Regions from separate parts of the Streptomyces sp. G5(2025) genome, predicted to be linked through region 1. Evidence: riboswitches for the same ligand, from Rfam matches in the RefSeq annotation. Region 1 holds a riboswitch; each other region holds the start of a gene.
What was found. Region 1 has a riboswitch for cobalamin ahead of cobN (cobaltochelatase subunit CobN). Riboswitches for the same ligand answer to the same signal wherever they lie in the genome.
Positions count from the first base shown of each region.

Region 2: it holds a riboswitch for cobalamin, as region 1 does, so the genes downstream of both, ACOBQB_RS23340 (CbtB domain-containing protein) here and cobN (cobaltochelatase subunit CobN) in region 1, are expected to answer to the same signal.
Region 3: it holds a riboswitch for cobalamin, as region 1 does, so the genes downstream of both, metE (5-methyltetrahydropteroyltriglutamate--homocysteine S-methyltransferase) here and cobN (cobaltochelatase subunit CobN) in region 1, are expected to answer to the same signal.
Region 4: it holds a riboswitch for cobalamin, as region 1 does, so the genes downstream of both, ACOBQB_RS18205 (cobalamin biosynthesis protein) here and cobN (cobaltochelatase subunit CobN) in region 1, are expected to answer to the same signal.

Region 1 covers NZ_JBMUZT010000002.1:1,639,646-1,646,728, reverse strand. Annotated here, with positions in the region: partial or broken gene ACOBQB_RS07695 (histidine phosphatase family protein) at 1-546, opposite strand, end outside; gene cobN (cobaltochelatase subunit CobN) at 543-4,148, opposite strand; cobalamin riboswitch at 4,185-4,316, opposite strand; gene ACOBQB_RS07685 (cobalamin biosynthesis protein CobG) at 4,424-5,842, shown strand; gene ACOBQB_RS07680 (precorrin-8X methylmutase) at 5,854-6,480, shown strand; gene ACOBQB_RS07675 (precorrin-2 C(20)-methyltransferase) at 6,477-7,083, shown strand, end outside.
Region 2 covers NZ_JBMUZT010000006.1:2,778,547-2,785,629, forward strand. Annotated here, with positions in the region: gene ACOBQB_RS23330 (galactose oxidase-like domain-containing protein) at 1-724, shown strand, start outside; gene ACOBQB_RS23335 (glycoside hydrolase family 6 protein) at 750-1,784, opposite strand; cobalamin riboswitch at 2,147-2,268, shown strand; gene ACOBQB_RS23340 (CbtB domain-containing protein) at 2,303-2,524, shown strand; gene ACOBQB_RS23345 (CbtA family protein) at 2,548-3,339, shown strand; gene ACOBQB_RS23350 (class F sortase) at 3,529-4,194, opposite strand; gene ACOBQB_RS23355 (hypothetical protein) at 4,211-4,768, opposite strand; gene ACOBQB_RS23360 (HAD-IIA family hydrolase) at 4,852-5,631, opposite strand; gene ACOBQB_RS23365 (2-aminoethylphosphonate ABC transporter substrate-binding protein) at 5,705-6,781, opposite strand; gene ACOBQB_RS23370 (ABC transporter permease) at 6,809-7,083, opposite strand, start outside.
Region 3 covers NZ_JBMUZT010000006.1:171,703-178,785, reverse strand. Annotated here, with positions in the region: partial or broken gene metE (5-methyltetrahydropteroyltriglutamate--homocysteine S-methyltransferase) at 130-2,492, opposite strand; cobalamin riboswitch at 2,650-2,872, opposite strand; gene proP (glycine betaine/L-proline transporter ProP) at 2,959-4,509, opposite strand; gene ACOBQB_RS11425 (SRPBCC family protein) at 4,900-5,349, opposite strand; gene ACOBQB_RS11420 (ABC transporter substrate-binding protein) at 5,549-6,757, shown strand; gene ACOBQB_RS11415 (trypsin-like serine peptidase) at 6,913-7,083, shown strand, end outside.
Region 4 covers NZ_JBMUZT010000006.1:1,620,330-1,627,412, forward strand. Annotated here, with positions in the region: gene ACOBQB_RS18185 (alpha/beta hydrolase) at 1-1,045, opposite strand, end outside; gene ACOBQB_RS18190 (class II aldolase/adducin family protein) at 1,135-1,809, opposite strand; gene ACOBQB_RS18195 (inorganic phosphate transporter) at 2,144-3,445, shown strand; gene ACOBQB_RS18200 (hypothetical protein) at 3,458-3,691, shown strand; cobalamin riboswitch at 3,814-3,964, shown strand; gene ACOBQB_RS18205 (cobalamin biosynthesis protein) at 4,071-5,024, shown strand; gene ACOBQB_RS18210 (cobyric acid synthase) at 5,021-6,559, shown strand; partial or broken gene ACOBQB_RS18215 (putative cobaltochelatase) at 6,556-7,083, shown strand, end outside.

The DNA of each region.
Region 1 (7,083 bases):
AGAGCAGCGAGGCGGGCCGCCCCGGCGCGTAGCGGATGACGGTCAGGGCGGCGTTGCAGTGGTTGAGGCCGAGCCAGCGCCACGGCGGGGCGTCGAGGGCGTCCCGGACGAGCCATCCGATGAGGAAGTTGTGCGTGACGACCAGTTCGTGGCGGGGTTCGTCCCCGGCGCCGGGCCGGTGAACCGGTCCAGCGCGGCACGGGCGAGCGCGGGCCCGTTCACGCGCTCTTCCTCGGGGAGGCCCCTGAGCCGGTTGAGCGTGGACTCGGCGCCTTCCGGGGGCAGTTCGTCCTCGCGCGGCATGTACGGGATGTAGTCGCCCGCGGCGTCCGAGCGGCACAGGGCCACGCCGTCGAGCCGCCCGGCGATCAGCCGGGCGGTCTCCTCGGCCCGCGGCAGCGGTCCGTGGTGGACCGCGGAGAGGGGGACGCCGCGCAGCCGCTCGCCGAGAAGGGCGGCCTGGCGGCGGCCGCCCTCCGTCAGGCCGCTCTCATCGGGCGTGGCCTCGCCGTGCCGGGCGAGGTAGAGGTGCCTCGGGGCGGTCAACCCTCGTCCTCCAGGTTGCCTTCCGTCTCCAGGTACGCCTGCCGCAGGGCTTCGAGCACCGCCGGGTCCGGCTTCGCCCACATGCCGCGCGACTCGGCCTCCAGGAGGCGTTCCGCGATGCCGTGCAGCGCCCAGGGGTTGTTCTCCTGGAGGAACTGACGGTTCGTGGGGTCCAGGACGTACGTCTCGGTGAGCTTGTCGTACATCCAGTCGGCGACGACGCCCGTCGTGGCGTCGTATCCGAACAAGTAGTCCACGGTCGCGGCGAGTTCGAAGGCGCCCTTGTAGCCGTGGCGGCGCATCGCCTCGATCCACTTGGGGTTGACGACGCGGGCGCGGAAGACGCGCGAGGTCTCCTCCACCAGCGTGCGGGTGCGGACCGTCTCGGGGCGGGTCGAGTCGCCGATGTACGCCTCGGGGGCCGTGCCCCGCAGCGCGCGCACCGTCGCGACCATGCCACCGTGGTACTGGAAGTAGTCGTCGGAGTCCGCGATGTCGTGCTCGCGGGTGTCCGTGTTCTTCGCGGCGACCGCGATGCGCTTGTACGCGGTCTCCATCTCGGCGCGCGCCGGGCGGCCTTCGAGCCCGCGGCCGTAGGCGTAGCCGCCCCAGACCGTGTAGACCTCGGCGAGGTCCGCGTCGGTGCGCCAGTCGCGGGAGTCGATGAGCTGGAGCAGCCCCGCGCCGTACGTGCCCGGACGCGAACCGAAGATGCGGGTGGTGGCCCGGCGTTCGTCGCCGTGCTCGGCCAGGTCGGCCTGGGCGTGGGCGCGTACGTAGTTGTGCTCGGCGGGCTCGTCCAGCGAGGCGGCGAGGCGCACCGCGTCGTCGAGCAGGCCGATCGTGTGCGGGAACGCGTCGCGGAAGAAGCCCGAGATGCGCAGCGTCACGTCGATGCGGGGGCGGCCCAGCTCCTCGTACGGGATGGCCTCCAGGCCCGTGACGCGGCGCGAGGCGTCGTCCCAGACGGGGCGGACGCCGAGCAGCGCCATGGCCTCGGCGACGTCGTCGCCCGCTGTGCGCATCGCGCTCGTGCCCCACAGGGACAGGCCGACGGAGGTGGGGTAGTCGCCGTTGTCGTTCTTGTACCGCTCGATGAGCGAGTCGGCGAGGGCCTCGCCGGTCTCCCACGCGAGGCGGGACGGGACGGCCTTGGGGTCGACGGAGTAGAAGTTGCGGCCGGTCGGCAGGACGTTGACCAGGCCGCGCAGCGGGGAGCCGGAGGGGCCCGCCGCAACGAAGCGGCCGTCCAGGGCCCGTACGGCGTTGTCCAGTTCGGCCGTGGTGCCCTCCAGGCGGGGGACGACCTCGCGGGCCGCGAACTCCAGGATGGCGGCGACCTGTTCGCTCTGGCCGGCGGGGACTGCGGAGAGGTCCCAGTCCGCGTCGTCCATCGCCTGGACCAGCGCGCGGGCCTTCTCCTCCGCCTCGTCGGCGCTCACGCGCGTCGCCGCCGACTCGTCCAGGCCGAGCGCCTCGCGCAGGCCGGGCAGGGCGGTCGTGCCGCCCCAGATCTGGCGGGCGCGCAGGATCGCGAGGACGAGGTTGACGCGGTCGGCGCCCGCCGGGGCGGTGCCGAGCACGTGCAGGCCGTCGCGGATCTGCATGTCCTTGATCTCGCAGAGCCAGCCGTCGACATGGAGGAGGAAGTCGTCGAAGCCGTCGTCGTCCGGGCGGTCCTCCAGGCCCAGGTCGTGGTCGAGCTTCGCGGCCTGGATGAGCGTCCAGATCTGCGCGCGGATCGCCGGCAGCTTCGCCGGGTCCATCGAGCTGATCTGCGCGTACTCGTCGAGGAGCTGCTCCAGGCGCGCGATGTCGCCGTAGGAGTCGGCGCGGGCCATCGGCGGCACGAGGTGGTCGATGAGCGTGGCGTGCACGCGGCGCTTGGCCTGCGTGCCCTCGCCCGGGTCGTTGACGAGGAAGGGGTAGATCAGCGGCAGGTCACCGAGCGCGGCGTCCGGGCCGCAGGCCGCCGAGAGGCCCGCGTTCTTGCCGGGCAGCCACTCCAGGTTGCCGTGCTTGCCGAGGTGGACCATCGCGTCCGCGCCGAAGCCGCCGTCGGCGGCGGGGGCCGCGATCCAGCGGTAGGCCGCCAAGTAGTGGTGCGAGGGCGGCAGGTCCGGGTCGTGGTAGATCGCGATGGGGTTCTCGCCGAAGCCGCGCGGCGGCTGGATGAGGATGAGGAGGTTGCCGCGCCGCAGGGCGGCAAGGACGATGTCGCCCTCCGGATCGCCGCCGTCGCCGACCCGCGAACGGTCCAGGAACATCTCGCCGGGCGGCGGCCCCCAGTGCTGCTCGACCGAGTCCCGCAGCTCCTGCGGCAGCGTCGCGTACCACCGCTTGTAGTCGGCGGCCGGGATGCGGACCGGGTTGGCGGCGAGCTGCTCCTCGGTCAGCCAGTCCTGGTCGTGGCCGCCCGCGTCGATCAGCGCGCGGATCAGCTCGTCGCCGTCACCGGAGACGAGGCCCGGGATCTCCTCCGTGGGACCGAAGTCGTACCCCTCCGCGATGAGCCTGCGCAGCAGCGCGACGGCGGACGCCGGGGTGTCCAGGCCGACCGCGTTGCCGATCCGGGAGTGCTTGGTCGGGTACGCGGAAAGTACCAGGGCCAGGCGCTTGTCGGCGGCCGGGATGTGCCGCAGACGCGCGTGGCGTACGGCGATACCGGCGACCCGGGCCGCGCGCTCGGCGTCGGCGACGTACGCCGGGAGCCCGTCCTCGTCGATCTCCTTGAACGAGAAGGGGACCGTGATGAGCCGTCCGTCGAACTCGGGCACCGCGATCTGGCTCGCGGCGTCCAGCGGCGAGACGCCCTCGTCGTTCTCCTCCCAGGCCGAACGCGACCCGGTCAGACAGAGCGCCTGGAGGATCGGCACGTCGAGCCCGGTCAACGCGCCCGCGTCCCACGACTCGTCGTCGCCGCCCGCGGAGGCCTCGGCGGGCTTGGTGCCACCGGCGGCGAGGACCGTCGTCACGATGGCGTCGGCGGGGCGCAGCGCGTCGATCAGCTCCGGCTCGGGGGCGCGCAGCGAGGCCACGTACAGCGGCATCGGGCGGGCGCCCGCGTCCTCGATGGCGCCGCACAGGTCGTCGATGAACGCGGTGTTGCCGCTCATGTGGTGGGCGCGGTAGTACAGCACCGCGACCGTCGGGCCCTCGATGTCGCGGGCGGCGCGCTCCAGCGGTCCCCAGGACGGCGCGGGCGCCGGCGGGTCGAAGCCGTGGCCGGTGAGGAGCACGGTGTCGGAGAGGAAGCGGGCGAGCTGCTCCAGGTTCGCGGGGCCGCCGTGCGCGAGGTAGGCGTGCGCCTCGGCGGCGATGCCGACCGGCACGGTCGAGGAGGCCATCAGCTGGGCGTCGGGCGCCTGTTCACCGGTGAGCACGACCACCGGCAGACCGCTGGCGGTGAGCTGGTCAAGGCCGTCCTGCCAGGCGCGTACGCCGCCGAGGAGGCGTACGACGACGAGGTCGGCGCCCTCCAGGAGCGCGGGCAGCTCGGCGAGGTCCAGGCGGGAGGGGTTGGCGAACCGGTAGTCGACCGGACCCCCCGCCGCGCGGGCGCTGAGCAGGTCGGTGTCGGAGGTCGACAGCAGCAGAAGCATGCGTGCGCAGGCCTTCCTCGGGGTGTCCGCGCCCCGGGTGGTCGTATGGACGGCGGGAGTTCCTGACTCGCCCCACGGATGGGGCTCACAGTGGCGGGACCGCGCCGGATTCACACCGGGCTTCCTCCCCCGGGTCCTGGCGGACCCACGCCGTCGCTGGCGTAGGCGGACCTGGCGGCCCGCCGCCTGCATAGTAAGTCCTGACCGCGGCCGATGGGGCGCCCACCTACCGGGACGGCCCGTCTCGGGAGGCGACCGGCCGGATCGGCGTGGGTATGCTCGCCGCCATGCCGCCCACCCGAGCGACCTCCACGAACCAGGGCGAATCCCTCATACGCAACCCGGTACGCGACCGGGGCGACGCCTGCCCCGGAGCCCTCCGCCTGCACCGAGCCGACGACGGCGCGCTGGCCCGACTCCGCGTACCCGCAGGGCTTTTGACGTCCCGTCAGGCAGCGGTGCTGGCAGACGTGGCGGAGCGCCTGGCGGACGGCCACCTCAGCATCACCTCGCGCGGCAACATCGAGCTGCGCGGCCTCGGCGCGAGCTGCGGCGCGGAGCTCTCCGCGCTCCTCGCGGACGCGGGCCTGCTGCCCTCCGAACGCCACGAACGCGTCCGCAACATCGTGGCCTCCCCGCTCGCCACGCTCGACCGACTCGGCCACGCCGACGTGCAGTTGTGGGCCCGCGAGCTGGACCGGCTGCTGTGTGGGCAGGAGTGGACGACGGCGCTCTCCGGCCGCTTCCTGTTCGTCCTGGACGACGGGCGCGGGGATGTGGCCCCGCTCAGCGGCGATGTGACCTTGATCGCAGAATCGGGCGGGGCGGGGCGCGCGTCCGTGGAGTCGGGGGGCGGGGCGGCTTCCGTGCCCGTGGCTTCGGGCGGGGCGGGGTACGCGGGAGCCGACGGAACCCCGGCCGTGCGGCCGACCGGCACGGCGTCGGCGCTCGTCCGCGTCGGTGACCGCGCCCTGCGGGTTTCCGCCGCCGACGCCCCGCGTGCCGCCCTCGCCGCCGCCGGGGCCTTCCTCGCCGCCGCGCGCGACGCGGGCAACGGGGCGTGGCGGGTCCGCGAGCTGCCCGCGGGGCACCCCGTCGACCTCGCCGGGGCGCTGGCGCGGCAGGGCATCGACGCCGAACCGGCCGCCGCCCCCTTCGGCCCGCCCCGCCCCGCCCCACACCTGCCCGGCGTCATCGGCCGCGCGGTGGCCGTCGGCGCCCCCCTCGGCCGCGTGAGCGCCGACCAGTGGCGGGCCCTGCTGCCCGCCCCCGCCGACGAACTGCGCGTCACCCCGTGGCGCGGCTTCGTGCTCCCCGGCTTCGAGGACGCCGCGGCGGCCCGCGCACGCCTGCGCGCGCTGGCCGACGCCGGATACCTCACCGACCCCGCCTCGCCCTGGCTCGGCGTCGGCGCCTGCACCGGCAGGCCCGGCTGCGCCAAGTCCCTCGCCGACGTCCGCGCCGACGCCGTCCCCGGCACCGGTGGCCTGCCCGTCCACTGGTCCGGCTGCGAGCGGCGGTGCGGGCACCCGCACGGCGACTGGGTGGACGTCCTCGCCACCGGGGACGGTCGGTACGAGGTGACGGTGCGCACCGGCGGCACGGCGGCGCCCGTGAGCGGCGGAACCCTGACCGAGACGGTCACGACAGCACGTACGACATCCGCAACCACCAGAGCAACGGCCACGAGATGAGCGAGAGCACAGTGTTCGACTACGAGAAGGACGGCGCGGCGATCTACCGCGAGTCCTTTGCCACCATCCGCGCGGAGGCGGACCTCGCCGGTCTGCCCGCCGACGTCAGCCAGGTCGCGGTGCGGATGATCCACGCCTGCGGGATGGTCGACCTCGTCCGCGACCTCGCCTTCAGCCCGCGCGTGGTGGCCGACGCCCGCAAGGCGCTGCGCGACGGCGCGCCGATCCTGTGCGACGCGAACATGGTCGCGAGCGGCGTCACGCGCAAGCGGCTGCCCGCCGACAACGACGTGATCTGCACCCTCACCGACCCCGCCGTCCCGGACCTCGCGGCGCGGCTCGGCACCACCCGCAGCGCCGCCGCCATGGAGCTGTGGCGCGACCGCCTCGAAGGCTCCGTCGTCGCCATCGGCAACGCGCCCACCGCGCTCTTCCGCCTTCTGGAGATGATCGAGGAAGGCGCCCCGCGCCCGGCCGCCGTCCTCGGCATCCCGGTCGGCTTCGTCGGCGCCGCGGAATCCAAGGACGCGCTCGCCGAGCACCACTCGGGCCTGGAGTACCTGGTCGTACGGGGCCGTCGTGGCGGCAGCGCGATGGCCGCGGCGGCGATCAACGCGATTGCGAGCGAGACGGAGTGAACACCCAGAACACCGAGCACACCGAGAACACCCAGCACACCGAGTACGCCCAGCACGCTCAGAACACCGGGCGGGGGAAGTTGTACGGGGTCGGGCTCGGGCCCGGCGACCCCTCCCTGATGACCGTGCGCGCCGTCGAGGTCATCGCCGCCGCCGACGTCGTCGCGTACCACTCTGCGCGGCACGGCCGCTCCATCGCCCGTTCGATCGCCGCGCGGCACCTCCGTGCCGACCACGTCGAGGAGCCGCTGGTCTACCCCGTCACCACGGAGACCACCGACCACCCCGGCGGCTACCGCGGCGCCCTCGACGACTTCTACGAAGAGGCCGCCGCCCGCCTCGCCGCGCACCTGGACGCCGGGCGCACGGTCGCCGTCCTCGCCGAGGGCGACCCGCTCTTCTACGGCTCCTACCAGCACATGCACAAGCGGCTCGCCCACCGCTACGACACTGAGGTCATCCCCGGTGTGACCTCGGTCAGCGCCGCCGCCGCCCGCCTCGGCGAACCCCTCGTCGAGGCCGAGGAGGTCCTGACGATCCTGCCCGGCACCCTCCCCGAGGAGGAGCTGACCGCGCGCCTCGCGTCGACGGACTCGGCGGTCG
Region 2 (7,083 bases), on a different contig from region 1:
GTACATGGTGGTCGGCGGCGGCGGTGTCGGCGAGTCCAAGAGGTCCAGCGAGAAGACCCGCGTCGTCGACCTGAAGGCGGTCGATCCGCGCTTCGTCGACGGGCCCTCCCTGGAGAAGGGCACGCGCTACCCGCAGATCTCGACGCTGCCGGACGACACCGTGCTGATCTCCGGCGGCTCCGAGGACTACCGCGGGCGCGGTGACTCCAACATCCGCCAGGCGCGGATCTACGACGCGCGGACCGGCGACATGCGGAGGGTCGCCGACCCACTGGTCGGCCGCAACTACCACTCCGGGTCGATTCTGCTGCCGGACGGGCGCGTGATGTTCTTCGGCTCGGACTCGCTCTTCGCCGACAAGGCCAACACCAAGCCGGGCGTCTTCGAGCAGCGCATCGAGATCTACACGCCGCCGTACCTCTACCAGGGCTCGCGGCCGAGCCTCGGCAAGGGGCCGAAGACGATCGGGCGCGGGGAGTCGGGGACGTTTCCGACGCGGCACGCGTCGTCGATCAAGACGGCGCGGCTCATCCGGCCCAGCGCGTCGACGCACGTCACGGATATCGACCAGACGTCGATCGCGCTGGACCTGAAGAAGTCGAAGGGCGAGGTGAGGGTGACGGTCCCGAAGAATCGGAGTTTGGTGGAATCGGGCTGGTACATGCTGTTCGTGTCGGATGAGCAGGGGGTTCCCAGCGAGGCGCGATGGGTTCGCGTGCCGTGAGTATCGCCCCCGTAAGGGGCGACCCCTACGAGGCGTTCCTCACCAGGCCCAGCGCGTACTCCGGCCACCACTCCCCCGCCTTGGGTCCGCCCCGGCACGTCCCGTCGGACTCCCCCGGCCGCTTGATCCACAGGTACGCGTCGACGAGCGGGTCGTCCGTCTTCGTCGTGGGCGTCTCGCCGAGCGCCCGCCCCGGCGGGTTGCACCACGGGTCCTTGCCCTTGTCGTAAGGCCCTTTGCCATTGCGCCCCGTGTCGATGACGAACGGCTTGCCGCCGATCTTCGCCGAGAGCCTCTTGCCGAACTCCGTACTGGCCTCGGTGGTCTGGAAGTTGGAGACGTTGACCGAGAAGCCGTCGGCCTGCTCGACGCCGGACCGCTTCAGGGGCTCCCAGAGCGAGTCGGGGTTCTGCCAGCCCGCGTTGCCCGCGTCCAGGTACACCTTCGTGTTCTTCAAGGACTTGAGCTTCTCGATGGCGCCCCTGAGGAGGTCGTAGCGCTCCTCGTGGAACTGCTCGGGCGTGCAGTTGTCGACCATGTGCAGCACCGCGTCCGGCTCCAGGATCACCGTGGCACGCCGGTCGCCGATGCCCCGGGCGACCTGGTCGACGAACGCGCGGTAGGCGTCGCCGTCGGCCGCGCCGCCGCCCGAGTACTGGCCGCAGTCGCGGTGCGGGATGTTGTAGAGGACCAACAGGGCGTCCCGGTCGGCCTTCTCCGCGGCCTCCGTGAAGCCGCGCGCCTGGTCCTGCGCGTTCTCCGGGACGAGCCACTCGGCGACCGGCTGCCGGGCGATCTTCCGGGTCAGTTCGGCGTCGTCCTTCGCGCCGTCCTTCTCGTACGCGGCGACCTGCTTGGCGGCGGTCCCCTCCGGGTTGACCCAGTACGGGTCCTGGCTCTTGGGCTGCTGTTTCGGGGGCGGTCCCGACGTGTTCTCCTCCGGGTCGCCACCGGAGGAGAAGCACGCGGAAAGGAGGAGCGCGGCCCCCGCGAGCGCCACCCCGGTCCGCACCCCCCTGGCCGCGAAACGACGTCCGCGGCCGGTGTCATTTCGGTACATCCACTCCCCCTTGGGCGCACTGTCCGTATCTCAATCCTGACACAGGGTCCCCCGGCCCACGAGGTGCTCACGGCTGCCTCTAGGCCGCCGCGCGCATTCGCCCTAGAGTCTGTGGCACGGCCCAACCGCCTGGCCCTGTGGGCCATTTACGGAACCGGGACGGCCTGCCCGTGAACCTCCCGCGCCGGCGCCGGGTTCCTCCCGCGGCTCGTGCGCGCGCGGTCGAGGACCGGCCCGGTCGGCGGCTCCCGGGGGAGCGGGCCGCCGATCGGGCAGGTGAGCCCGGCGGTCAGCAGGACCGCCCAGGACCTGGGGGGTGTTGACAGAGACGCGACGCGCTGGGACTCTCCGTGACGACAAGTCCATACATCGAGGCGACGGTTTGACAGGAACCCGGTGCGAATCCGGGGCGGTCCCGCCACTGTGACCACGTACGCACGCTCGTACGCGGAAGTCAGGAACTGAACCGTCGTCCTCCTGCCATGGGGCGTGGAAACCCCAGAAGGAGGCCCACCGGTATGTCCCTGCACTCCGCAGCTCCGCACACCGACACCACGGCGAGCCAGGCCGCCGTGACGCAGACCCGCGACTGGCTGATCGCCTCGGCCGCCGCGGTCATCGCGCTCATCGCGCTCTACGCCGTGTTCATGGACAACGGCTCGCTGATCTCGGCGACCGGCGACTACCTCCACGAGTTCGCGCACGACGGCCGGCACCTCTTCGGTGCCCCGTGCCACTGACCGGGCGGACGGACACCAGCACCATGCCCTCAGCACCCTCGTCCCCCGTACTCCCCCTGCTCGTCCGCGGCCTGGCCGCGGGCGGAGCGGCGGGTCTCACCGCCGGCCTCTTCTCGCTGCTGCTCGCCGAGCCGTTGATGGACCGCGCGATCCGCGCCGAGGAGAAACGCGCGGCCGCCCAGGAACACGGGCACGGCGCCGCGCAGGCCGTCCAGCACCACGAAGAGCTGTTCAGCCGCTCCACCCAGCACGGCGGCCTGGTCGTCACCGCCCTCGTCGCGGGCCTGGCCCTCGGCGTGCTGTTCGCCGTCGCGTACGCCGCGGTGCACCGGCGTGATCCGCGCGCGCTGCCGTGGCCACGCGCGCTGGCCTTCTCCGCCGCCGCCTTCCTCGCGGTCTCCCTCCTGCCCGGGCTGCGCTATCCGGCGAACCCGCCGGGCGTCGGCGACGCGGGCACCGTCGGCGACCGCCAGGCGCTGTGGCTCGCCTCGGTCGCCATCGGCGTGCTCGGCATGTTCCTGGTGCGCCAGGTGTACGTGCGCCTCGCCGCGCACCCCGAACCGGTGCGGCACATCGCGACGGCCCTCACCGCGGTCGCCGTCCTCGCGGTGCTGTTCCTGCTGCCGGGCAACCCCGACCCGGTGCCGGTCGACGCGTCGTTGCTGTGGGACTTCCGCATGCTGTCGCTCGCCTCGCACGCCTTGCTGTGGGCGGTGTTCGCGGCGGTCTTCGGCGGCCTCGGCGTGCGCGCGGCGAAAGGCGCCGCCGCGGCTCCCGCTCCGGCCCCGCCGCTGACCGGCCGGCAGGCCGCCTAGCGGGCTCCTCGGCAGGTGCGGGTGACCCGGGAGCGCGCCCCTGCCGAAGGTGCGCGCCGCACGTGATCAGGCGCGCCCCGGCGGCGGGCGGCGCCACCGCTCGCCACCCGGCGCCGCCCGCGACATGCCCGCGGCACGGCCGTCGGACCACCGAGCCGCCACAGCCCTCGGACTCCCCTGACCACCGGTCTAACGCCGCACCCCGGTCAGGTACGCCGAAACGATCACGTTCGCCGTATAGGCGCGGGCGGCCCTGTCGAAGGTGCCGCCGCAGGTGATGAGGCGCAGTTCGGCGCGGCCCTCCTCGTGGGGGCCGTAGGCCTTTCGTGCGTCGAAGCGGTCGCTGGTGACGACCTGGACGTCGTCGATCGTGAACTCGGCGACGGTGCCGTCGTCGCGGGTCACGTCGATCCTCTCGCCGGGGCGCGCCGCGCTGAGGTCGTAGAAGACGGCGGGGTCGGTCTCGGTGTCGACGTGGCCGACGAAGAGCGCCGCGCCGGGGGCGCCGGGGCGGGTCCCGCCGCCGTACCAGCCGACGGTGTCCCCTTGGGCGAACGGCGGCGGGTCGATCGCGCCCCGGGCATCGAGGCCGCGGGCGGTCACCGGGGCGCCGACCTTCAGGGAGGGCACCTCGACGCGCTGCGGCCGGGCGGGCGCCAACGGTGTGTGGGCGGGCGGCAGTTCGACGGCGTGGGGGCGGCCGACCGCCGCCACGTCGCCGGTCGCGGGCCCGGACAGGCCGCCGGGCAGGTTCGCGACCCCGCTGCCCCACAGCGCGAGCCCCACCAGGAGGACCGCCCAGGCGACGCCGGTCAGCAGGCGTCCGGACCCGGGCGGGCGTTCGCCGCCGGACACGCTCACGCCCCGCCCGTCACTCGGAGCGGCGCCGGCGGACGCTGCGGAACGCCACGGCGACCGCCGCGACCCCGGCGAGGATCAGGCCGATCACGGCGTGCCGGGTACCGGGGCCCGCCTCGTCGGCCCCGTCGGGCTCCGCGGACACCGCCGAGGTCAGGTGGGCGGTGCCGCCGCCACCGGCGCGCACCGGCGCGGTCGGCTCGGTGTTCCGCTGGGCCACCCGGACGGTGCCGACGCCCTGGTGGGGGTGGCCGTCGCAGATGACGGTGAGTTCGTAGGACCCGGTGACGCCCTTGCGGATCCTGGCGGTGCCGTGGAGATCGTCGCCGCCCCGCCCGGCGAGGCGCGCCTCCCCCTCGAAGGCCCCCGATCCCGCCGATCCGGTGGCGCCCTCGCAGCCGGTCACTCTCACCTCCACGGAGGCGCCGGCCGCGGCGTCGGCGGGGGTGACGGTGGCGTCCACGGAACCGTTCTCGTGGGCCGCGGCCCCACCGCCGGGCAGGGCGACCATGACAAGGACGGCCACGCCGGCCACGCCGGCCGCACGAGGAGCGAGGGAACATATACGCATCGTGAACCTCCTGTCCTACGAGGTTCACGCCGTGCCCCGCCCCCCGCATCCCGGCAGCGGTCAAACGGGGGCCGTGCGGCGGTCTAGACCCGCTCGACCAGGTCGGCGATGGAGTCCACGACGGTGGACGGCCGGAAGGGGTACGTGTCGATGTCGCGCCGCGACGTCAGCCCGGTCAGCACCAGGAACGTCTCCATGCCCGCCTCAAGCCCGGCGAGGACGTCGGTGTCCATGCGGTCGCCGATCATCGCGCTGGTCTCCGAGTGGGCCCCGATGGCGTTCAGCCCGGTCCGCATCATCAGGGGGTTCGGCTTGCCCGCGAAGTACGGGTTCTTGCCGGTCGCCTTGGTGATCAGCGCGGCCACGGCGCCCGTGGCGGGCAGCGGGCCCTCGGTGGAGGGGCCCGTCTCGTCGGGGTTGGTGCAGATGAAGCGGGCTCCGCCGTTGATGAGGCGGACGGCCTTCGTCATGGCCTCGAAGGAGTACGTGCGGGTCTCGCCGAGCACCACGTAATCCGGGTCGTGGTCGGTCAGGACGTACCCGATGTCGTGCAGGGCCGTGGTCAGGCCCGCCTCGCCGATGACGTAGGCCGTGCCGCCGGGGCGCTGGTCGTCCAGGAACTTGGCGGTGGCCAGCGCGGAGGTCCAGATGTTCTCGACGGGCACTTCGAGGCCCATGCGGGTGAGCCGGGCCTGGAGGTCGCGCGCGGTGTAGATGGAGTTGTTGGTCAGCACCAGGAAGGGCTTGCCGGAATCGCGCAGCTTCTTGATGAACGTGTCGGCGCCCGGGATCGGGACGCCCTCGTGAATGAGCACGCCGTCCATGTCGGTGAGCCACGATTCGATGGGCTTGCGCTCTGCCATGAGGTGCACTCCTGCGGTGTACGGGTTGGCTGGGGCGCCGGGACAGCGCTGTGCCGACGCCCCCACCCTACGATCAGCTGCCGGTCGCCGACTTCCAGTCCTCCACGTAGCTCCGGAGGTTCTCCGAAATGTCCGTCCAGTCCGGCTCGAAGATCTCGACGCCGTTCATGATCTTGTCGAGCGCGACCGCGTTCGCGTCGGTGGCCTTGACGTCCTTGCGGGCCGCGAAGCCGCCGCCGACCTCGCTGACCTGCCGCTGCGCCTCCTGGCTGAGCAGGTGGTCCAGGAGCTTCTTCGCGTTGGCGCTGTGCGGGGCCTTGTCGACGAGGCCGGCCGCGTAGGGCAGGGCGAAGGTGGTCCGCTTGCCGCCTTCCCTGGCGGGGAACCAGATGCGGAGGTTCGGCATGTCCTTGGACTGGGCGTAGTTCATCTGGACGTCGCCGTTGGCGGCGAGCAGTTCGCCCTTGTCGACCTTGGGCGCCAGCTTGCCGGTGGAGGCGGAGGGGCCGACGTTGTTGGTCTGGAGCCTCTTCAGGTACGCCATCGCGGGCTTGCGGCCGCCGAAGTCGTGCATGGCCTTGATGAGCACGGCGGTGCCGTCGCCGGCGACGCCGGGCGTGGAGTACTGCACCTTGCCCTTGTACGCGCTGCCGGTGAGGTCCTCCCACGTCTTGGGGGCCTTGCCGCCGGGCAGTTCCTTCTTGTTGTGGATGAAGCCGAAGTAGTTGTTGACGATGGACGTCCACTTGCCGTCGGCGGCCTTGTCGGCGCCGTCGACCTCTTCGGAGCCCTTGGGTTCGTACGCCTTCAACAGCCCTTTTTTGTCGGCCTGTTGGATGAAGGGCGGGAGGGTGATGAGGACGTCGGCCTGCGTGTTGGACTTCTCGCGGACGGCGCGCTGCACCATCTCGCCGGAGCCGCCCTCGACGTAGTCGACCTTGATGCCGGTCTTCTTCTCGAAGTCCTTGAAGACCTTGTCGTACCAGCCGTCGCCCTTCTCGCCCTTCAGGCCGTCGGCACTGTAGACGGTGACGACGTTTTCGTCGGACGCGGCGGAGCCGCCGCACGCGGTGAGGGAACCGGCGAGGAGGAGGCCGCCGGTGACGGCGGCGGCCGTGCGGAAGCGGCGGGCTCGGGTGGGGCGGGACATGACGTTTCGTACTCCTTGAAGGGGTTCTCAGCGGTAGGAGGCGCGGGTGCGGATGCGGGAGACGGCGAGGAGGACGAGCAGCGTCGCGGCCATCAGGACCACCGCGAGGGCGGCGCCGGTGAAGGCCGCGCCGCGGTCGGTCGCCGCGTGGATCCGCACGGGCAGCGGCGTCCAGTCGGGCGGGTAGAGCATCACGGTGGCGCTCAACTCGCCCATGGAGAGCGCGAAGCAGAGCCCGGCGGCCGCGGTCAGGGAGGGCAGCAGCAGGGGCAGCTTCACCCTCCACAGGACGTACGAGGGGC
Region 3 (7,083 bases), on a different contig from region 1:
ACATGTGTGCTCGTCTCATGGATCGAGCAGACGCCCGACCCCAACCGGTCAGGGCAGCGGACCTGAGAACGGCGCTGCCCCCCTACGCCCGGCAACGGGACGCCGCCGCCGGACGTGGGGGGGCGGTGCTCAGGAGGAGTCGAGGGCGAGCGAGGAGCGCACTTGCCTGGCCGCGGCGACCAGGTTCTCTAGGGAGGCGCGGACCTCGGGCCAACTCCGGGTCTTCAGACCGCAGTCCGGGTTGACCCACAACCGCTCGGCCGGAATGGCCTCAAGTCCCTTACGGAGCAGGGCGGCCGCCTCCCCTGCGCCGGGGACACGCGGTGAGTGGATGTCGTAGACGCCGGGACCGGCCCCGCGCGGGTAGCCGTGCGCCGCCAGCTCGCGTGCGACCTGCATGTGGGAGCGGGCCGCCTCCAGACTGATGACGTCGGCGTCGAGGTCGTCGATGGCCTGGACGATGTCGCCGAACTCGGCGTAGCACATGTGGGTGTGGATCTGGGTGTCCGGGCGGACGCCGCTCGTGGCGAGGCGGAACGCCTCCGTGGCCCAGGCCAGGTAGGCGCCGCGCCCGGCGGCCCGCAGCGGGAGGGTCTCGCGCAGCGCGGGCTCGTCCACCTGGATGACCGGCGTACCGGCCGCCTCCAGGTCGCCGACCTCGTCGCGCAGGGCGAGGGCGACCTGGCGGGCGGTCTCGGCGAGGGGCTGGTCGTCGCGGACGAAGGACCAGGCGAGCATGGTGACCGGGCCGGTGAGCATGCCCTTGACCGGACGACGGGTCAGCGACCGGGCGTACGCCGTCCAGCGCACCGTCATGGGCCCGGGGCGCGAGACGTCACCGGCCAGGATCGGCGGGCGGACGTAGCGGGTGCCGTAGGACTGGACCCAGCCGTGCCGAGTGGCGAGGTAGCCGGTGAGCTGCTCGGCGAAGTACTGGACCATGTCATTGCGTTCGGGCTCGCCGTGCACGAGGACGTCGATGCCGGCCTCCTCCTGGAAGGAGACGACCTCACGGATCTCCGCCTCGACGCGCTTCTCGTACGCCGCGGTGTCGATGCGGCCCGCGCGCAGGTCGGCCCGCGCGGTGCGCAGCGCGGTCGTCTGGGGGAAGGAGCCGATGGTGGTCGTGGGCAGCAGCGGCAGTCCGAGGTGGGCGTGCTGGGCGGCCGCCCGTTCCGGGTACGGCTGCGAGCGTCGCCCTTCGGCGTCGGTGACAGCCGTGGCGCGGGCGCGTACCGCTGGGTCGTGGGTGAGGGCGGAACCGGCCCGGGACGCCAGGGCGGCGCGGTTCGCGGCGAGTTCGGCCGCGATGGTGTCGGTGCCCTGCGCCAACCCGCGGGCCAGGGTGACGATCTCGCCGGTCTTCTGGCGGGCGAAGGCCAGCCAGCGGGCGACCTGCGGGTCGAGGTCGCGCTCCGCCGAGGCGTCCAGCGGGACGTGCGCCAGGGAGCAGGAGGCGGCCACGTCCACCCGGTCGGCCAGGCCGAGCAGCGTGCCGAGGGTGGACAGCGACTTCTCCAGGTCGTTGATCCACACATTGCGGCCGTTCACCACGCCCGCCACCAGCCGCTTGCCGGGCAGCCCGCCGACAGCGGCGAGGTCGTCGAGGTTCGCCGCGGCGGGACCGGTGAAGTCCAGCGCCAGCCCCTCCACGGGCGCCTTGGCCAGAACGGGCAGGGCTTCGCCGAGCCGGTCGAAGTAGGAGGCGACCAGGATCTTCGGCCGGTCGGCGAGCGCGCCCAGCGCACGGTAGGAGCGGGCCGCGGCGTTCAGTTCGGCGGGGGTCCGGTCCTGGACGAGGGCGGGCTCGTCCAACTGCACCCACGCGGCGCCGGCCGCCCGCAGGTCGGCGAGCACCTCCGCGTACACCGGCAGCAGCCGGTCCAGGAGGGTCAACGGCTGGAAGTCCGCAGCGACGCCAGGGGCCGGCTTGGCCAGGAGCAGGAAGGTGACCGGGCCGACCAGCACCGGGCGCGGCGTGTGGCCGAGGGCGAGCGCCTCCTTCAACTCGGCGACCTGCTTGGTGGAGTCGGCGGAGAAGACGGTGCCGGGGCCGAGTTCGGGAACGAGATAGTGGTAGTTGGTGTCGAACCACTTGGTCATCTCCAGCGGCGCCACGTCCTGGGTGCCGCGGGCCATCGCGAAGTAGCCGTCGAGGGAGCATCCCCTGGTCGAGCGAGGCCGCGAGCTCGGGGAAGGCCGGCTTCGATGGCGGCACGGTGGCGGTCGGGGATCGCGCCGACCATGACGCTGGTGTCCAGGACGTGGTCGTAGTAGGAGAAGTCGCCGGTCGGCACCTCATGGATACCGGCGTCGGCGAGCTGCCGCCACGTGGCCCGGCGGAGGTCGGCGGCGACGGCCCGCAGGGCGTCGGCGTCCACGCGGCCCTGCCAGTAGCCCTCGATGGCCTTCTTCAGTTCCCGGTGGGGGCCTTGGCGTGGGTAGCCGTACACGGTGGCCCTGGCTGTGGCGGCCGTAAGTCCGGTGGTCACGGAACTCTCCTTCGCGAGTGTCTCTCCGAAAGACCCCGGCGAAGGATCGAAGGCGCGAAGGGATGGCCGACCGGGCGGACCACGCCGCTGTGCCCTCGCGTGTGCCACCTGATCTGTACGCCGACCCACCCACGAGGTCACCGAGGTCTCCGCGCGCGTCGGCGCACGGGCAGTGGCAGGTCTTCGGACTCGCGGACCCGTCCGCCGGTCTCCCGGCGGACACCTACTGGCCGTCGCTTCCCGGACCCGGCCGGGTCCAGTGCGTATGACGGCTGTCGTTTCCGCTCACCGCTGCGGGGCAGTCCCGGATTCCCACCGGGTTCCCTCTTGCGACGCGCCTGTCTGGCGGACAGGGCGAACCAGCTGCACCCGTACCGTACACGCACACGTACCAGCACGTCTCCGCCTGTTGACGGCACAACGCTCGCCGCCCCGCACCACCCCGCCCCCGTCACTCCCCGCCCCGTCACTCCCCGCGTCCGCCGGACCTCTTGCTGTCGTCCCGCCCGCGCCCGCCGCGCGGATGCCACAGGCGCAGCCACACGTCACGCGCGTGGCGCCCCGCCTCCGCGCGGCTGCGCGCCACCAACTCGCGGGCCTCGTCCTGCGTCTCCACCATGGGCCCGGAGCCGCGCAGCGGCCGTCCGGCCGTCTCGTGCAGGAAGAACGTCGACACCAGGCCGATCGCGCCCGCCACCATCAAGTAGAAGGCGGGCACGAGGGTGTTGCCGGTGGAGTCGACCAGGTAGGAGGCGAGCAGCGGGGTGGTGCCGCCGAAGAGGGAGACGGAGATGTTGTACGAGATCGACAGGGCGCCGTACCGCAGACGCGTGGGGAACAGGGCGGGCAGTGTGGCCGCGGCCGTGCCCGCGAAGCAGACCAGGAGCAGACCGAGGATCGCGCACCCGAAGGCGGGCATGAGGATGCCGCCTTCTCGGATCAGCAGGAACGCCGGGACGGCGAGCACCATCAGCGCGATGCTGCCCGCCATGAACATCGGGCGTCTGCCCCACCGGTCCGAACTGCGGCCCACGGTGGTGATGGCGAGCGCCACCAGCAGCATGGTGCCGAGCACCAGCAGCTGCGCCGTGGTGTCGCTCTCTCCCAGCGTCACCGTCATGAAGGTGGGGAGATACGACGTCACCATGTAGTTCGTGACGTTGTAGAGCAGCACAAGCCCCATGCAGATCAGCACCGCCTGCCAGTGACGGGTGAAGATCTCCTTGAGACGGCCCTTGCCGGACTGGCGGGCCTGCTCGACGGGGTCGCTCTCGCCCCGCTGGTGGACGACTTCCCGCTCGGCCGCGGCGGACGCCGCCTCCTGCTGGAAAGCGGGCGTCTCCTCCAGCTTCACGCGCATGTACAGGCCGATGAGTCCGAGCGGCCCCGCGACGAAGAAGGGAATGCGCCAGCCCCAGCTCTCCATGCCGTCGGACCCGAGAGCCAGCGTGAGGACGGTGACCAGGCCGGAGCCCAGGGAGTAGCCGATGAAGGTGCCGAAGTCGAGCCAGCTGCCGAGGAATCCGCGCCGCTGGTCGGGCGCGTACTCGGCGATGTAGGTGGTGGCACCGGCGTACTCGCCGCCCGTGGAGAAACCCTGGACCAGCCGGCATACGAGGAGCAGCAGCGGGGCGGCGAATCCGATCGAGGCGTACGTGGGCAGCAGCCCGACCGCGAAGGTGCTCACGGCCATCATGATCATGGTCGCCGCGAGCACCCGCTGCCGGCCGATACGGTCACCGAGCGGCCCGAACACGAGCCCGCCCAGGGGCCGGACGAGAAACGCCGCGGCGAAGGTGGCGAAGGCGGCGACGACCTGGACGCCCGGCGAGCTGGCAGGGAAGAAGACCTTGCCGATCGTGCCCGCCAGATAGGCGTAGACGCCGAAGTCGAACCACTCCATGGTGTTGCCGAGCGCCGCGGCTGTCACCGCGCGTCGCACCTTGGGACGGTCCGAGACCATCACGTCCTCGGCGCTGAGCGCCTTCTTCCGGCGCCGCAGCAGCGTACGCGCCATGCGGTCCGTCGCCGAACGCGACGAGCGCGTGGCATCCGCCTCCGGCCCACGAGACTGGCGGGCCTTTCCACGCGGAAGGCCTTTCACCATGGAGTTTCTCTCCTCTGGTCGGCCGAGAAAGAGTCGTATCCACGCAAATTAGACCGAACCGGAAGGACCGGCAAATCGCCCGCCGGGGCGATGCGCTATAGTTGATCTTGCACTGGTCGCCGCGGTTCGCGGTGGCCGGCGATGCGTCGGTGGTCCAAGGAAAGACATCCCGCTTCCTGCGGGGAGATGCAGGTGCAAGGCCTGCCCGGCGCTCGACAGGGGCCCGTCCGCGTATGACGCGGACGGGCCCCTCGTATTACCGTCTGATGTGGGCGAGTCGAACTGCGATGTGGGGAACGGTCAGACCGCACCGCGCCAGGCGCCGGTCTCGCCGCCGCGCTGCTCGATGAACTTCTTGAACCGCCCCAGGTCGCCGGAGACCTGCCGCTTGACGAAGCCGAGCTTGTCGCCGACCGTCTCGGCCAGGCCCTCGGGGTCGTAGTCCAGCTGGAGCATGACCTTCGTCCGCGCGTCGCCCAAGCGGTGGAAGGTGACGACGCCGGCTTGCCTGGCCTGCCCGTCGACGGTGGTCCATGCCACGCGCTCGTCCGGGATCTGCTCGGTGATCGTGGCGTCGAACTCCCGCTCCACACCGCCGATCTTCGTCACCCAGTGGGTGAGCTTGTCGGTGCGCTGCTCGATCCGCTGCACGCCTTCCATGAACTCGGGGAACGTCTCGAACTGGGTCCACTGGTTGTAGGCCGTACGGACCGGCACGTCGACCTCGATGGATTCCTCGACTTGCGACATGGATGACACCTTTCCTCGTGGAACGCGCCCGGGCCCTTCCGCCGACGCCGGGCGGTGCGTCGTTTCCTCTCCCCGCGAGTGCCCAGGACCTGCGCTCTCACTCCCGTCCCGCACGCACGCATCACTCGTTCAGCCCTCTTGCGCCTGCCGGCCGGTGGGGAGTGTGGGGCGAACGGGACTCACACAGCGAGGAAACAGGATGAGCGACAGCGTTGTGAACGGTGGGCGGGAGCGGGTCCTCACGGTGGGTGTCGTCGTCGCCCGCACGGGACGGCTGACCAGTCTGGGCGACCCCCTGGACTTCGCCATGACCTTGCTGGAACCCGAACTGGCCGCGGCCGGCCCGCGCGGCTTCCGGATCCGGCTGGCGGGCCGGGACAGCCGTTCGTCCGCCGACGGCGCACGGCAGGCGGTGAAGGAACTCGTCCAGGACGAGAACGCCGCGATCATCGTGACCCTGGCCGGAACGCAGGTCCTGCCGGCCGTCGCGGACACCTGCGAGTCCATTGGGGTGCCATGCCTGTCGAGCACCTTCCCCTGGCAGGTCTACTACTACGGGCGAGGAGCGGACGCGGCGTGTCCCTTCGACTGGACGTACCACTTCTGCTGGGGGCTGGACGACATCGCCGAGACCTTCGCCGACCTGTGGGAAGAAGCGGGCGGCGCGGGACGGCAGAGAGTGGGCTGCCTGTGGAACGACGGCCCGCAGGGCGCCTGGTCGCGCCATCCCGAGCACGGTTTCGCACCGGCCGCCCGCGGCCGGGGACACCAGCTGGTGGAGCCCGGGCCGTACCAGGAGCCGGCCGTGGACCTCGATCGGCACGTCGCCGCGTTCCGGGACGCCGACGCCGCAGTCGTCACCAGCGCGGCCACCGGACAGGACCTGGCCCTCTTCCGTGCCCAGGCCGCCGAGAGCGGCTGGCAGCCCCGCCTGATCACCTGCTCACGATGGCTGGCCTACCCGCCGTCCCCCACCGTCAGCGGCCGCCAGTCCGCCCAGGCCGACGTGGCCACCCTCGTGTACTGGACCCCGGGCCACCCCTATCGCTCGTCCCTCGACGGCACGACCGCGGCCCAACTGGCGGAGTCCTACGAGCAGTTGACGGGACGGCAGTGGTTGCAGCCTCTCGGCCTGGCCTACGCCCTGTTCGAGGTCGCCGCACACGCTCTGACGACCGCCGACGACCCCACCGACCGTCGGTCCGTGGCCGCCGCCCTGAGCAGAGGCCGCCTCGACACCATCGCCGGCCACCTCGACTGGACCGGCGGGCCCGTGCCCAACATCGCCACCGTGCCCCTGGCCGGCGGGCAGTGGCAAACCGGCACACGACACGACTACGAACTCGCGGTCGTCACACCCGGCAGAGCGGACGGGGTCCGCGTCAACGGCGACCTCCGGACAGGTTGAGCAAAGGAGGTGGCAGGTCCCGTAGCTGTGCCCGGAGCCGCGGGCGTGCATGTCACAGGTCGTCGACAACGGAACCGGACAGGCGGATTCCCTCCTCTTGCAGGGCGGCCCGACGGCCATGTCCGCTTCCCGCCCCAGCCAAGGAGACATCCGCTGTGACCGAGACACCCGCTTCCGTGACCGGACGTCCGTACCGCCGGATCACGGGACTCGCCGTGGCCGGCATGGTGCTCGCCCTCACCGCTCCGGCCGCCCCGGCGACGGCCACCCCGGCAACGGCCGTCGCGGGCCGGGCCCGTGCCGCCGCGGCCGACCCCGTCTCCGTC
Region 4 (7,083 bases), on a different contig from region 1:
TGTGCAACGAGACCAGGTCCGGGCGCTGTTCGGCCAGGCGCCGGGAGAGGCCCCAGGGGGCGACGGTGTCGTCGGGGCCGTGCACGACGAGGGTGGGGACCCGCAGCAGCGCGGGGTCGGCGGCCGCGAGGGTGCGGTCGCCGCGCAGCCCTGTCCTGCCCTGGGCCGCGCGGACCGCAAGCGGAAGGAGCGGCCCGGGGGTGCGGCGGGCCACGGCGAGGGCGCGGAGGGTGGTCTCCCAGTTCAGCACCGGGGAGTCGAGGACGAGGCCGCGGAGGTGGCCGCGCAGCGCCGAGTGGGCGGCGGCGTGCAGGCACATGGTGGCGCCGGTGGACCAGCCGTGGAGGATGACGTTCCGGGCGCCGTGGCGCACGGCGTGGCGGATGGCGGCGTCCAGGTCGCGCCACTCGGTCTCGCCGAGGTGGCCGAGGCCGTCCGCGGAGCGGGGCGCGCCGGGGTCGCCGCGGTAGGCGAAGTCGAGCACGGGCAGCCCGAGGCGGCGCAGGAAGTCCATGACGACCATGGGGTGCTCGCGGGTGGTGCCCAGGCCGTGCACGGTGATGACCCAGGTGTCGCGCATGTTGGGCACGGACCAGGCGGGCAGGGGGCCGAGTTCGCCGGGGATGCGGACGTCGGCGTGATCGATGCCGAGGGCGGTGTGCGGGTCGCCGATGTGGACCTGCGGGGTGAGCCAGACCTTCGCGCCGGGTTCCAGGGTGCCGCGGGTGACGGCTTCGAGGCGGCGTACGACCGTGTCGGCCTCGTGGGGCGCCGACTCCAGGACGGGGCCGACGACCGCGTGGGTGCCGTTGCCGCTGAGGCCGTACGTGCCGGGGCGCAGGCTCGCGAGGGCGCGGGTCAGGGAGATCTGCCCGGTGCCCGTGGCGTGCACGGTGAGGCGGGGCTCCGACGGCAGGGGGCGGCCCGCCGGGGCCCTGAGGGCGGCGTCGCTGGCGAACCGCCCCGCCGCGACCGCGACCGCGGCTGTCCCCAGGGCTGCTGTGACTGCGGTGACGGCCGCTGCCGTCGCTTTGGCTGGGCGCACCGTCCCAGTGTCCGCGCCCGGGGGCCCGGCGGCCAGTGGGCGGTGCCCGCGGAGTGACCCGGCTGGCTGCGTGCGGGGACGGGTGCCCGTCAAGGCGTCTGCTGCCCGTACCCCCGTAGCTTCTCCTGGGCCTCGCGGAGGCGGGCGGCGGTCAGGAGGGCCGGGGTGTGGCCCGGGACCGAGGTGGCCGTGAGCCACAGGCGGCACATCCACTCCAGCTGTGCCGTGCGGTCGTACGCCTGGGACAGGGAGTCTCCGTAGGTGATCGTCCCGTGGTTCTGGAGGAGGCATCCCGTGCGGTCGCTCAGCGCGCGGAGCATGTGCTCGGCCAGTTCCTCGGTGCCGTAGAGCGCGTAGGGGGCGACGCGGACGGGGCCGCCGAGGACGCCGGTCATGTAGTGGACCGCGGGCAGCTCGGGGACCAGCATGGAGACGGCCGTGGCGTGGACCGCGTGGGTGTGGACCACCGCCGTCGCGCCGGTGGTGCGGTAGATCGCGAGGTGCATCGGCAGCTCGCTGGTCGGCGCGAGGTGGCCGATGACCCGCCGCCCTTCGAGGTCGACGCCGAGCGCGTCCTCGGGCCGCAGCCGGTCGTAAGGGACCCCGCTCGGGGTGACCAGGACCGTGTCGCCGACCCGTACGGAGACATTGCCCGAGGTGCCGACGACCAGGCCGTCCGCCACCGTCCTGCGGGCCGTGTCGACCAGCTCGTCCCACGCCCGCCCGACGGCGTCCCGTTCCGTGCCCTGCCGCTGCTCAGTCATGGGGCGATCCTGCCAGCCGGGAGCGTGGCGCTGTAGGCCCCCGCCGGGCCCCGGGCGGAGTGACATCGGTCTCTTGGAGGGCTCGGCGCGCCATTCCGTTTGGGGCGCGGGAAGGGGGTGCGCGAGGGCGCGCGGGAGAGTGGTGGAAGGCGACACTCCGGCTGGATTAGGGGGCTCGCGCCCACGCTCCGTACGATCGCTCGCAGACACCTGGTCGATAAGGAGAGGCGGCACTCCGTTTTGGGTCACCGCACCGCCCGGCCCAGTTCACTTTCCGTTCACCCAGGTTGCCTACGTTCCACATGCCACTGACGTCCAACAGAAGCCTGGGTAAATGGAACACATCACGCTTCTCCTCGGGATCGTGATCGTCACCGCTCTCGTGTTCGATTTCACGAACGGTTTCCACGACACTGCCAACGCGATGGCGACGACCATCTCGACCGGCGCTCTCAAGCCCAAGACGGCGGTGGCCATGTCCGCCGTGCTGAACCTCGTCGGAGCCTTCCTCTCCGTCGAAGTCGCCAAGACGATCTCAGGCGGGATCGTCAACGAGGACGGCCTCAAGACAGAGGTCATCTTCGCCGCGCTCGTCGGCGCGATCCTCTGGAACCTGCTGACCTGGCTGGTGGGCCTGCCCTCCAGCTCCTCCCACGCCCTCTTCGGCGGCCTCATCGGCGCCGCGGTCATGTCGATGGGCTGGTCGTCGATCAACGGCGGCACCGTCGTCACCAAGGTCCTCATCCCGGCCCTCGCCGCACCGCTCGTGGCGGGTCTCGCCGCGACGCTGGCGACGCGCCTGACGTACCGCATCGGCCGCAACACCGACACCAAGGCCACCGCCAAGGGCTACCGCGCCGGCCAGATCGCCTCCGCGGGCCTCGTCTCCCTGGCGCACGGCACGAACGACGCGCAGAAGACCATGGGCATCATCACGCTCGCCCTGGTCACGGGCGGTGTCCTCAACCCCGGCGCGAACCCCCCGATGTGGGTCATCGTCTCCGCCGGTGTCGCCATCGCGCTCGGCACCTACCTCGGCGGCTGGCGCATCATCCGCACCATGGGCAAGGGCCTCACCGACCTCCAGCCGCAGCAGGGCTTCGCCGCCCAGACCAGCGCCGCGACGGTCATCCTGGCCTCCTCCCACCTGGGCTTCTCGCTCTCCACCACCCAGTCCTGCTCCGGCGCCGTCATGGGCGCGGGCCTCGGCCGCAAGGGCGGCGTCGTCCGCTGGTCGACCGCGACCCGGATGTTCGTCGCCTGGGGTCTGACCCTGCCGGCCGCCGGTCTGGTCGGCGCGGGCGCCGAGTTCCTCACCAAGCAGGGCCCCTGGGGCGTCGCGGTCACCGCCGCCCTCCTCATCGCGGGCTCGGCCGTCATCTGGGTGCTCTCGCGGCGCAACGCCGTCACCCACACCAACGTCACCGACGATGAGATCCGCGACGACGCCACCACCACGGGCGCCGAGCCCGCGGGCGTGGTCACCACCGCGATCGCCGCCGTCCAGCCGCCCCCGGCGGGCGCGCTGGCCGCCGTCGGCGCCTCCTCCGACGACCCGGTCAAGGCCACCATCTCGGCCCCCACCTCGACCACGACCGGCGCCATGGCGGACCCCGCCCGGCCCGCGACGGTGTAAGGACACATCAGCATGAACATCGACTGGGCAGCTCTCGGCTCCGTCTTCGGAGTCAGCCTCGCCGTGACGGTGGCTCTCGTGGGCCTGTTCACCCTCGGCATCATCGGTCTCTCCAAGCAGGAGACGGCGGCCGCGTCCGCCGGCGGCTCCGGCGGTTCCGTGGCGCTGGCGCGCACCGGCGCGTACGCCTGCTTCGCGCTGTGCGCGGCGGCCGTGGCGTACGGCATCTATCTGATCGTCGCCTGACGACAGCGGTTCACGGTGGGGTGCGGGACGTGATCACACGTCCCGCACCCCACCGCCGTATGTGGAGCTCGGCTGTGGGGCTCCGCACACTCTCCCGCCGCAGGTCAACGGCGAGTTGACGGGCGTTCGCGGGGCGTGGTGGACTGCCGGGGCCAACTACGGCGGCAGAAGAGGAAGCCGGTGCGAATCCGGCGCGGTCCCGCCACTGTCACCGGGCAGCCGTCCCCGACGCGCCCGGAAGCCAGGAACTCTCGCCGCCGATCACGTCGAACCAGGGCGCGGACACCCTGAGTGAGGACATATCGCCATGCGCGGCCGCCCGTTGCCGGACCTGTTCCCGAGCGTGAGCTCCCTGCCCGGCACAGCGACGGGCTGACCCATGAGTGCCGATCGCGACTTCGCGTACGGCGCCGCCGCCGGCCTCCTCGGTGACCTGCTGCTCGGCGATCCCCGCCGGGGCCATCCGGTCGCCGGGTTCGGGCGTGTGGCGGGCGCCGTCGAGCGTGTGCTGTGGCGCGACCACCGCGGGTGGGGCGCGCTGCACACCGCGGTGTGCGCCGGGGGCGCTGCCGGTGCCGCCGCCCTCGCCGCTTCTCTCGTACGCCGCTCCCCCGCCGCATCCGTCGCGCTGACCGCCGCCGCGACGTGGGCCGTGGTCGGCGGGACCTCGCTCGGGCGTGAGGCGCGGGCCATCGGCGGCGCGCTCGACGCCGGGGACATCGAGGTGGCCCGGGAGCGGCTGCCTCATCTGTGCGGACGTGACCCGCAGGCGCTGGACTCCGACGGCATCGCCCGTGCCGTCGTCGAGTCCGTCGCCGAGAACACCTCCGACGCGGTGGTCGGCGCGCTGGTGTGGGGTGCTGTCGGCGGGGTGCCGGGGCTCGTCGCCTTCCGCGCCGTCAACACCCTCGACGCCATGGTCGGGCACAAGTCGCCCAGGTACCGGCGGTACGGCTGGGCCTCCGCCCGGCTCGACGACGTCCTCGGCTGGCCGGGGGCGCGGCTCACCGCGGGGCTCGCGGCGCTGGCCGGGGGCTCGCCCTCGGGGGCGGTGCGGGCATGGCGCGCGGATGCCGCGAAGCATCCGAGCCCCAACGCCGGGCCGGTGGAGGCCTCCTTCGCGGGGGCGCTCGGCGTACGGCTCGGTGGGACCCTCTCGTACGGCGGGCGGGTCGAGCACCGGCCTGTACTGAACGCGGACGGGCGGGACGTGCGCGTGGCGGACATCGAACGGGCCGTGCGGCTGTCGCGGCGGGTCAGCTGGCTGGCGCTGGGGGTCGCGGTGGCGGCCCGCCGGGCGCTGCGGTCGGCGAAGGCAGGGAGAAACGCATGAGTGGTGGACTGCTGGTCGCCGGGACCACCTCGGACGCCGGGAAGAGCGTCGTCACCGCCGGGATCTGCCGGTGGCTGGCCCGCAAGGGCGTGTCCGTCGCGCCGTTCAAGGCGCAGAACATGTCCCTGAACTCCTTCGTCACCCGCGAGGGCGCCGAGATCGGGCGGGCGCAGGCCATGCAGGCGCAGGCCGCCCGCGTCGAGCCGAGCGCCCTGATGAACCCCGTACTCCTCAAGCCGGGCAGCGACCGCTCCAGCCAGGTCGTGCTGATGGGCAAGCCGGTGGGCGAGATGAGCGCCCGTGGCTACCACGGAGGGCGCCAGGGGGCGCTGCTGGAGACCGTCGTGGGGTGCCTGGAAGAACTGCGGGGCACGTATGACGCCGTGATCTGTGAGGGCGCGGGCAGTCCCGCCGAGATCAACCTGCGGCGCACCGACATCGTGAACATGGGCATCGCGCGGGCCGCCCGCTTCCCCGTCCTGGTGGTCGGGGACATCGACCGCGGCGGGGTGTTCGCGTCGTTCTTCGGGACGACGGCGCTGCTGAGCGCGGCCGACCAGGAGCTGGTCGCGGGGTATCTGGTCAACAAGTTCCGGGGCGATGTCTCGCTCCTCGAACCGGGTCTCGACATGCTGTACGAGCTGACCGGGCGCCGCACGTTCGGTGTGCTGCCCTTCCAGCACGGGCTGGGCATCGACGAGGAGGACGGGCTGCGGGTCTCGCTGCGGGGTGCCGTGCGCGAGTCCGTGGTGGCGCCGCCGGTCGGTGAGGACGTGCTGCGGGTCGCCGTGTGCGCGGTGCCGCTGATGTCCAACTTCACGGACGTGGACGCGCTGGCCGCCGAGCCGGGTGTCGTCGTGCGGTTCGTGGACCGGGCCGAGGAGCTCGTCGACGCGGACCTGGTGGTCGTACCGGGCACCCGTGGGACCGTCCGCGCGCTCCAGTGGCTGCGGGAGCGCGGGCTCGCGGACGCCCTCGCGCGCCGCGCGGCCGAGGGGCGGCCGGTGCTCGGGATCTGCGGCGGCTTCCAGGCCCTCGGCGAGCACATCGAGGACGACGTCGAGTCGCGCGCGGGCTCCGTGGACGGACTCGGACTGCTGCCGGTGCGGGTGCGGTTCGCCCGCGAGAAGACCCTGGCCCGTCCGGTGGGCGAGGCCCTCGGGGAGCCGGTCGAGGGGTACGAGATCCACCATGGGGTGGCCGAAGTCCTGGGCGGGGAGCCGTTCCTGGACGGCTGCCGGGTCGGCGAGGTGTGGGGTACGCACTGGCACGGGTCGCTGGAGAGCGACGCGTTCCGGCGCCGGTTCCTCACCGAGGTGGCGCGCGCGGCCGGGCGCCGCTTCGTACCCGCGCCCGACACCGGCTTCGCCGCCCTGCGCGAGGCGCAGCTGGACCTGCTCGGTGACCTGATCGAAGAACACGCGGACACGGAGGGGCTGTTGAGCCTGATCGAGAAGGGGGCGCCGGCCGGACTGCCCTTCATCGCTCCCGGCGCGCCGTCGGCGTCACCAGAACGTGCCAAGGAGGCCATGTGAGTACCCCGTACCCGTTCACCGCCCTTGTAGGGCAGGACGACTTGCGGCTCGCGCTCTTGCTGAACGCCGTCTCGCCCGCCGTCGGCGGCGTACTCGTACGGGGTGAGAAGGGCACCGCCAAGTCCACCGCCGTACGCGCCCTGTCGGCGCTCCTGCCGGAGGTGCCGGTCGTCGCGGGGTGCCGTTTCTCGTGCGACCCGGCCGCGCCCGACCCGAACTGCCCCGACGGCCCCCATGAGGCGGGCGGCGCCACCGCGCGCCCCGCCCGCATGGTGGAACTGCCCGTCGGCGCGTCCGAGGACCGGCTCGTCGGCGCCCTCGACATCGAGCGGGCGCTCTCGGAGGGCGTGAAGGCCTTCGAGCCGGGCCTGCTCGCGGACGCGCACCGGGGCATCCTCTACGTCGACGAGGTCAACCTCCTCCACGACCACTTGGTCGACCTTCTCCTGGACGCCGCCGCGATGGGCGCCTCGTACGTCGAGCGCGAAGGCGTCTCCGTACGGCACGCCGCGCGTTTCCTGCTC